DNA from 2 places in the Vallitalea okinawensis genome. Region 2 is predicted to be linked to the other one. Evidence: a T-box and tRNA genes for the amino acid it is inferred to sense, from the RefSeq annotation. Region 2 holds a T-box; the other holds one or more tRNA genes.
What was found. The T-box of region 2 lies ahead of tyrS (tyrosine--tRNA ligase). A T-box ahead of a tRNA ligase gene usually reads a tRNA of that ligase, here a tRNA-Tyr.
Positions count from the first base shown of each region.

Region 1: it encodes a tRNA-Tyr, which carries the amino acid that the T-box ahead of tyrS (tyrosine--tRNA ligase) is inferred to sense. The anticodon was not compared.

Region 1 is NZ_PQDH01000025.1:41,537-45,978, forward strand. Features, by position in the region: gene C1Y58_RS24880 (AraC family transcriptional regulator) at 1-538, opposite strand, end outside; gene C1Y58_RS24885 (family 4 glycosyl hydrolase) at 676-2,061, shown strand; tRNA gene C1Y58_RS24890 (tRNA-Gly) at 2,150-2,221, opposite strand; tRNA gene C1Y58_RS24895 (tRNA-Tyr) at 2,226-2,310, opposite strand; tRNA gene C1Y58_RS24900 (tRNA-Val) at 2,434-2,506, opposite strand; tRNA gene C1Y58_RS24905 (tRNA-Arg) at 2,549-2,625, opposite strand; gene C1Y58_RS24910 (YARHG domain-containing protein) at 2,880-4,442, opposite strand, start outside.
Region 2 is NZ_PQDH01000002.1:260,644-265,085, reverse strand. Features, by position in the region: gene dusA (tRNA dihydrouridine(20/20a) synthase DusA) at 1-442, opposite strand, end outside; gene queG (tRNA epoxyqueuosine(34) reductase QueG) at 491-1,381, opposite strand; T-box leader at 1,607-1,862, shown strand; gene tyrS (tyrosine--tRNA ligase) at 2,008-3,201, shown strand; gene C1Y58_RS06340 (methyl-accepting chemotaxis protein) at 3,348-4,442, shown strand, end outside.

The DNA of each region.
Region 1 (4,442 bases), on a different contig from region 2:
TATAATCAATGGCTGGTTGTAGTTTAGTTATGCGCATTGATTTTTTTATATTTTTTGGTTCTTTCTCGCTACTTTGATAGTCAATGATTTTAGCTAATAAAGATTCAAAATAGGCTTTATGTAAGAAGGCAGACATGGATTCTTTATTTTTATAATCACTGAAGTTATCTATAAATTTAGTTTTCTCTTCTGCATACATAGGCTGATGCTGTAAGTGTCCATCAAAATTAAATTCATCTAAAATTCTACCATTATTACCAATTCTGAAATCAAAGTGACTATATAAAAATGTACACTCCTTTTCTGTTGTGTAAGCTTCATATTGTACATCAGGATAAAACAAGAACATCTCACCAGCCTGAACAAAATATTCTTCTCTATTCATTTTTACAATTGCTGATCCTTCAAGCATGATCCACAAATCATACTGAACTCTACTGCCGCTTTCGTACCAGTCATTTCTATGACAAATTATATGTGTTTTCACCTTAATATCAATGTTATCTGATAATCTATTAAAAATATCTGTGTTTTGCATCAAATCACCTCTTGATAATTGTATCATTAAACTCTATAAAAAATCAAACTATTTGACATCACAATAAGAATGTTAAGCATTTATATATTATTCTAGTGTTTTATAATAATACTATATTCAAATTAGGAGGTTATTTCATGACTAAAACAATTACTAACCCAAAGATAGTACTTATTGGTGCAGGAAGCTTATTCTTTGGTCGCCAAGCAATCTGGCAAATGGTACATTCAGAATATTTAAATAATGGTACTTTAGCATTAGTGGATACAGATGAAGAACGCCTTAATAAGATGACTAAGCTAGCTCAGATGGTTGTTGAATGTGAAGGAGTTAACGTAACAATTGAAAGTAGTGTAAAAGCAAGGGATGTGCTACCAGGTGCCGACTTTGTCGTCTTAAGTTTCGCTGAAAAATCTGTATATTATAGAGGTATAGACTGCGAAATCTCTGAGAAGCATGGTATCCGTATGTGTTCCGGTGACACCATTGGTCCAGGTGGTATATTTAGAGCTATGCGTGAGTTACCTGTCATCATGGCGTATACAAAGGATATTGAAGAACTATGTCCTGAAGCTTGGGTTATTAACTATATCAATCCTACAGCTGTACATGGCATGGCTCTCAAACGATTTGCTCCGAACTTAAAGAGTTTTGCCCTTTGTGATGGTTTACATATGCCTCATATCAAACGTCGTTACGCTGTGCGAGCAGGAATCATTAATTCTGAAGAGGATTATAGTGATACAATTGCAAAAGATTTTGATTTTAGAATTGCTGGCGTTAATCACTTTACATGGTGCATCAAGGCTGAGTATCAAGGAAAAGACGTTATGAAAAATATTGCTGAATATTTACGTATTAATGCAGCTAAAGAAACAGATGGTGGTGATGTAGGAGCAAAGGGTAAGTTTAATGATAGTATTGGCTATGAACTTTATAAAGCTTTTGGATATGTTCCTGTATGTGTTGGTCATACCAAGGAATATGTACGATTCTGGCAAGGTCGACAAGTACTTGAACAAACAATCCCTCCTCTTACTCTCTGGGAAACTGAAGCCAGATATAAACGCCATGAAGCCATGTGGGATCAAGTTGATGATTTTATTTCAGGTAAAACCCCTATTGAAGAGTACATGACTACATTTGGACCTGACCATGCAACAGATATTATCGAGAATATGGTGGGTAACCTAGGGAAGAAGTTCTATATTAATACCTATAACAATGGTGCGGTAACCAATATGAATGATGACGCCTTCTTAGAATTACTTTGTGAACCCACTTTAGATGGTATTTATCCTGTACAGGTTGGGGAAATGCCTCGCGGTATAAAGGGTATGGAGGAACTCGTTTTAGATACTCATGAATTAACAGCTGAAGCTGTTGTAAAAGGAAGTCGTGACTTATTAAAACGTGCTATGCTGACTGATCCTTTAGCTTGCTCCATTTCTGATATAGAGAAAATCATAGAAGAATTATTAGAGGCAGAAAAAGATCAAATACCGGATATTTGGTATGAATAGATATTAAAATAATATTACCACCCAGATGAAATGTATATGCAATATTTTGAAAAGAAAGAAACCGACTAATTTTAGTCGGTTTTTTATAAGCGCGAGACGGGATTCGAACCCGCGACCCTCGCCTTGGCAAGGCGATGCTCTACCACTGAGCCACTCACGCATAATGGTGGAGGAAGAAGGATTCGAACCTTCGAAGGCGTTGCCAACAGATTTACAGTCTGCCCCCTTTGGCCACTCGGGAATTCCTCCATATTCAATTTTAGTAATGTTATCCACAGGTGTTTCACATTGACTAAGCGTTCTTACAAACATCTTCCCTAATATCAAGGATATGCGGGATTTGAAGTTAATATTATTTTTGTGGATAATAAATGGGCGCAACAGGGCTCGAACCTGTGACCCCCTGCTTGTAAGGCAGGTGCTCTCCCAGCTGAGCTATGCGCCCTAATAGACTTTTATTAAAGTAATTGAATATTAGGCAAAAAAATGGCGTGCGCAGAAGGATTCGAACCCTCGGCCTTCTGATCCGTAGTCAGACGCTCTATCCAGCTGAGCTATGCGCACAAAAGAAATTATATCACTCATTAGTCTAAAAATGTCGTTCCATAATGGCGACTATGATATAATATCATAAGGCATTTGCATTGTCAACATAAAATAATATAATTTTACTTGTAAATATATTCAATCAATTTACTATAATATATCTATAATATTAAGCCCTTATAGAAATATTATAATAGGAAAACTTCTACCATTAGAAGCTTTCCCTTTAATAATAAATCCAATACCTATTGTGGACTAATCATCAGTATCGTCTATAACATACTTAATATCAAATCTATATTGTGTTGATCAATATCTGTCATCATTGTTTCAACATCATCATATTTAGGCTCATACCATGGGATATCAATAAAGTAATCCTGATACTTTTTACTATTAAATCGATACCCATATTGAGCAAAGATTGCATTTTTCAGTATATTAAGTTCATCCTCAGTAAGTTGTGTTAATTGTTCTTCTACAAAAGCATCTTTTAAATTATAGTTCCTATCTCCAAAAGTAATCACAGTCTCTGTATAATATTCTCTTAACCTTTGCCATTCAGATTGATGAACATATGCACTGCTTAATACATAGCCAAAATAATCATCAAAATACTCAGGATTAACTGATGAACTGTAAAAAAGTTCATAATAGAATTCTGTATTGTTAACTAACGCTTCATTGACCTCAATAAGTTCCTCTATTTCATCTTTCATTCCCAAAGTAGCATAACTATTAAGTAACCTAAGAAAATTAAGCGGTGATGGATTTTGCTGGAATATTTTTTGTGACTCTTCTAACTTATTCTCGTATTTTTTCCATGTTAAATCATAAGAATAAGTATATTGCCCAAGGGTTAAAACATTGACTTGATTTAACTCCATATAAGGTTCACTCGTGTATGTTCTAATAGTCGGCGTATGTAATTCAAGAACCCCATCTCCATCAACATCTTCATATTCATAAGTAAAATAGTCTTCAATAGCTAGCTGATATTCTTCATTATGTAGGATAAAGATATAGTTATCATTAATGTAAATCTCATCTTCTCCATCCTTGTCATAATCGCCTATATCAACAATCATCTTAAATGGATTATCATATGAGGGAATATTGATTGATATACCTGAAGATTCATCTCTATTCCATTGAAATAATAGTTCTTGACTAGCCTTAGATCCTTTATATATTTTCATCCATTCGAAATCTGTTCCATCCATCTTGCTCTCTATTAAATATGAGTCATTATTTGTATTAATCCTATTAATGGGGTCTAAAGTAAATGATAGTTTCCCATCTTTGTCTTCTCGACAATATACATAAATAGGAGTGTTCTTTTTATCTTTTAGAAGAATAACATTGTTACCTACTTCTATTTCTTTCCTAACAGTTCCTTTATAACCAACTTGCTCTAACAGGTCGATTCTATTACTAGTATTACTATCAAAAATATATATTTTGCCACTCTCTTCTTCGATGCAATAAGTTAGGTGATCATTCAAAATTCCGTAGTGATTGGGGATTGTAGTATCATCTGTTTTCCACTCTAGAATCAGATGATTCATAGCATCTGCTATCTTATTCTTATCACTGTAGCTGATTTGAATAGTAGCATTATCGCTTTGAAGATTCTCCCTTTCTCCTCTATAGTTATCAAAAACTGTGAATGCAGCTAAGTTTTCTTTCAACTCCATCTCAATACCGCTGTATTCTTTAAATAGTTCATGATAAGCATAGTAGTATTGGAAGTCTTCGTAATTCTCCAGTGACGTATTATACATTTCAGTTAATAATTTCGTAAAAATATCTTCTTCATAGTTGTTAGGTAAGGT
Region 2 (4,442 bases):
ATATTTTCTTTGGTTGGTCATCAGGTAATGTCCCCCTGCCGTCAATACCAATGCGATGCTTAACAGTGACTGGTTTATTGGTTGCTTCTTTCATGGCTTGTACCATTTCGGCTACTAATTCGGGGTATGCCATAAGGCAAGCCCCCATGTAATTACCTGATACTCTATCTGATGGGCACCCTACGTTTAAGTTAACTTCTGTATAAGGAAAAGCCTCAGCAATTTTCGTTGCTTTGAAGATCTCTTCAACATTAGTTCCAGCAATTTGGAGAGCCACAGGACCCTCAAAGGCATCAAAAGCTAATAAATGTTCTATATCGCCATGAATGATGGCTGGTGCAGTAATCATCTCTGTATACAGAAGTACTTCCTTTGAAATAAGTCGGCAAAAATAACGAAAGTAACGATCCGTTCGATCAACCATAGGTGCAATGCTTATCATAGAATTCTCCTTTTATTTTAATGTAGGAAAGTCTAAACTTATCGTTAATCACTTTTCTTGTTCATTGATTAAGTCCATGTTTCTAAGTAATAGTTTCTTACCACGCCAACTGAAGGCTCGATGACCATAGGTTCTTTTGAAGGCTTTATTGCTGAGAGTCTCAATATCATTTTTCTCTAATTTGAAAATTAAATCTTCCTTAAAAGCTTTTAAAGGAGTAGGTGTAAGATCTTTATTATGTGGGCATACCCTTTGACAGACATCACATCCAAAAATAATGCTGTCCTTTTTAATAACCTCTATTTCTGATTCTGTCAGAAGTTCTTTCTTTTGGGTGAGAAAAGAACGGCAACCTCTCCCATCAATATCATAGTTGTCCAAAATAATCTGCCCAGGACACGCTTTTACACATGATTTACATCCATAACATCTTTTATCTAGAGGTTTGTCAACTTCAAAAGGATGATTATTAACGATGTAGCCAATAAAGAAATAAGATCCATATTGATCATTTATTAAATGACTGTTAATCCCATAAAAGCCCAATCCAGCTTTATAAGCTAAGTAGCGGTCAACAAGAGGACCCGTATCAGCAAATACTTGATAATTAAAGTTATCAAGCTGTGAACTAAGATAGTCCCCTATGTTCGTCAATAAATTTCTAGTGATAAGATGATAATCTCGCCCATAAGTATAGTTCGATAAATTACCTTCATGGACACCAACATAATAGGGAAATAAACAGACAATAATGGACCTAGCATCTTCCATAATCAATTTTGGATCAATCCTTTTCACAATATCGTTTTCTTCAAATCCTGTATTTAAATGATATCTATTAAGTAACAGTGTTTTTAGATCATTATAAGGACCTATATCGGTTATTCCCACTTGATTTATATCTAACTGTCTACAATAATTAATCAAATTTTCTTTCATAGCTAACTCCAAACTTTCCTTTTTCTCCTACTATCATAGACGAATAATTGATCTCTGACAAGGTAGATTATTAATTTTTTACTAAGACATGGTCATCTTTCTAGCCAGCGCAATAGATCTCCATCTATACTTGACTCTATTATTGATAGGTTAAGATTATAAATTTTTGCTATTTACTATTGACTTTTTCTCAAATTTGCATATAATACTATACTAATAACATTTTTAAAGGCAGAGATAAGGAAGAGTAGAAATGAACCTTTCTTCTACAGAGAGCTCCTTTTGGTGAGATGGAGCGAAGAAAATTATTTTGAATACCCCTTTGAGCTACGCTTCAAAACCATTTGGGAGTAGAGGTTGTCGGTTGCATCCGTTATCATGCTAGAGTATTCGCATAGTTTTATGCCGTACTTGAAGAGATTGATGCTGTGAAGTATTAATAAATAGGGGTGGTACCACGTGAACAGTTCACGTCCTCGGTAATCGAGGAGGTGGACTGTTTTTTTAGTGGAGGAAAGTCCGCATTTTGCTCGCAAGGAATCCTACTTTCCTGCACCTTGAAATGTGAAGATAGTCACTTTCTTGGTTATTCCATTAATCTTGCCAAAATAAAAGGAGGAATAAAGATGTTATCAATTCAAGAGCAATGTACATTATTAACCAAAGGTGTAGCTGAAATCATTAACTTAGAAGAATTAAAGAAGAAATTAGAACTAGGTAGAAAACTCACCATCAAACTGGGATTAGATCCTACTGCTCCAGATATTCATCTTGGTCATACCGTTGTTTTAAGAAAGATAAAACAATTTCAAGATTTAGGACATCAAGTAGTTATTATCATCGGTGATATGACAGGAAGAATTGGCGATCCAACAGGAAGAGATACTAGTAGACCAGCTTTAACAAAGGAAGAAGTCATGCTTAATGCGAAAACTTATACAGATCAAATATTCAAGATTTTGGATCCAGATCTAACAGAAGTCAAATTTAATAGTGAATGGTTAGAAAAGCTATCTTTTGAAGATGTTCTTCAATTGGCATCAAAATACTCAGTAGCGCGAATGTTAGAAAGAGAGGATTTTAAGAACCGATTTAAGAATGGGCAAACAATAGGTATACATGAATTTTTCTACCCTTTAATGCAAGGTTTTGATTCTATCAGTATTAAGGCTGATATTGAAATTGGAGGGACTGATCAGACCTTTAATATACTGATGGGGCGTACTCTACAAAAGGAGTTTGACCTAGAGAGGCAAGTAGCTATTTTTATGCCAATTCTAGAAGGTACTGATGGTAAGATGAAGATGAGCAAAAGTAAAGGTAATTACATTGGTATCGATGAGAAGCCTAGTGATATGTTTGGAAAAATCATGTCCATTCAGGATCAGATGATTATTAGATACTTTGAACTAGTAACGGATTGGCATCCAAGAGATATTAAAAAAATGGGATCAGCTATGGATAATGGAGAACTGAACCCTATGGAAGCAAAGATGACTTTAGGGGAAGAAATAGTAAGTCTATACCATGGGAAAGAGGCTGGTAGAAAGGCAAAAGAAGAGTTTATAACTGTATTCAGAGATAATAAACTTCCAGACTCTATACAAGAATTAGTTGTTGGTGAAGGGAATCTCATAGACATTTTAGTACAAGGTAAATTTGCTCAATCAAAGAGTGAAGCTAGGCGATTAATCCTTCAGGGTGGTGTTAGAATTAACGGCGAAAAAATTGAGGATATAGCATTTGCTATTTTTAATAATAAAGACATTATTCAAGTTGGTAAGCGAAAATTCGCAGAGTTAATACTAGATCAGGAATGAACTTAAGTCTTCACAAGAAAAGCATCTTTAGAACCTCATAGACTATTATTAAATAATAATTTATATTAAACAATAATATATATCTTGTAGTTTGTGTTATTATTTGGTATAATTCAATTATAATACATTCCATAGGGGGAAAATATATGAAACTAAAGATGCGCATGATTATTACAATACTTGGTCTAACATCTCTCATTTTTAGCCTGATTGTAGGAATCAATATTATGTCAGGCTATGACCAAGCTACACAGCAAGCGAAATCGCTTATCATGGAATCATCAGAAAAGTCTGAAGAAATCTTTCATAGTTTTTTTGAATCAGGTCTCATAGTAACAAATACAATTGCAGATACCTTTGAGGGTATGGTTGAAACGGGAGTAGCGGACCGTGAACAAGCAAATGCAATTATGAAGAATATTTTAGCAGAAAACCCTGGATTTATTGATGTTTGGGTTGTATGGGAAAAAGACGCGTTTGATGGTAGAGATAAGGAATACGTTAATGCCCAGGGGCATGATGCTACTGGGCGATTCGTTCCTGTGTGGTCACGTGGTGGAGGAGAGATTACCTTGGAGCCTGCTGTTGGATACACGTCTGACGATTACTATTTGATTCCTTATAATACTGGAGAAGAATACATATCAGAGCCGATTGTCTATAATGTAGGTGGTCAGGATATCACCATGGTTGTTCTTGCTATGCCGATTGTACTGGATGGAGAAGTATTAGGGGTGGCAGGAGTGGATATAGCTATTGACTACTTGGCTGAGATGAATGCTAATACTCAATTTTATGAAAGTGGTTATGGAACCATAATATCTCATGACGATACTGTTGTTGCTCATCCGAACGAAGCTTACGTATTTCAAGAAGTAGTCGAGAATAAGAATCTAGTTGATGAAGTCATACGTCAAGTTGAACCGATTGTCGATACAGTATATGTGGATTATTTGGGGGAAGAAGCGTTGGTAACTTACATTCCTCTAGAGTTAGGACAAGCTGATGTAGTCTGGGTTTACGGAACACTAGTTCCAACAGACGAAATTTATCAAGGGCTTATTAATAGTACTGTGAGACTTGTAATTATCAGTTTTGTGGGATTGTTTATTATTTTAACTGTAGTCTACATGACAATTCAAGGTGTAACACAACCTATCGAATCCATAACAAAATATGCTCATCAAATTGCAGAAGGTGACTTAACAGGGGTATTACCTGAGAAATTTTGCAATAGAAAA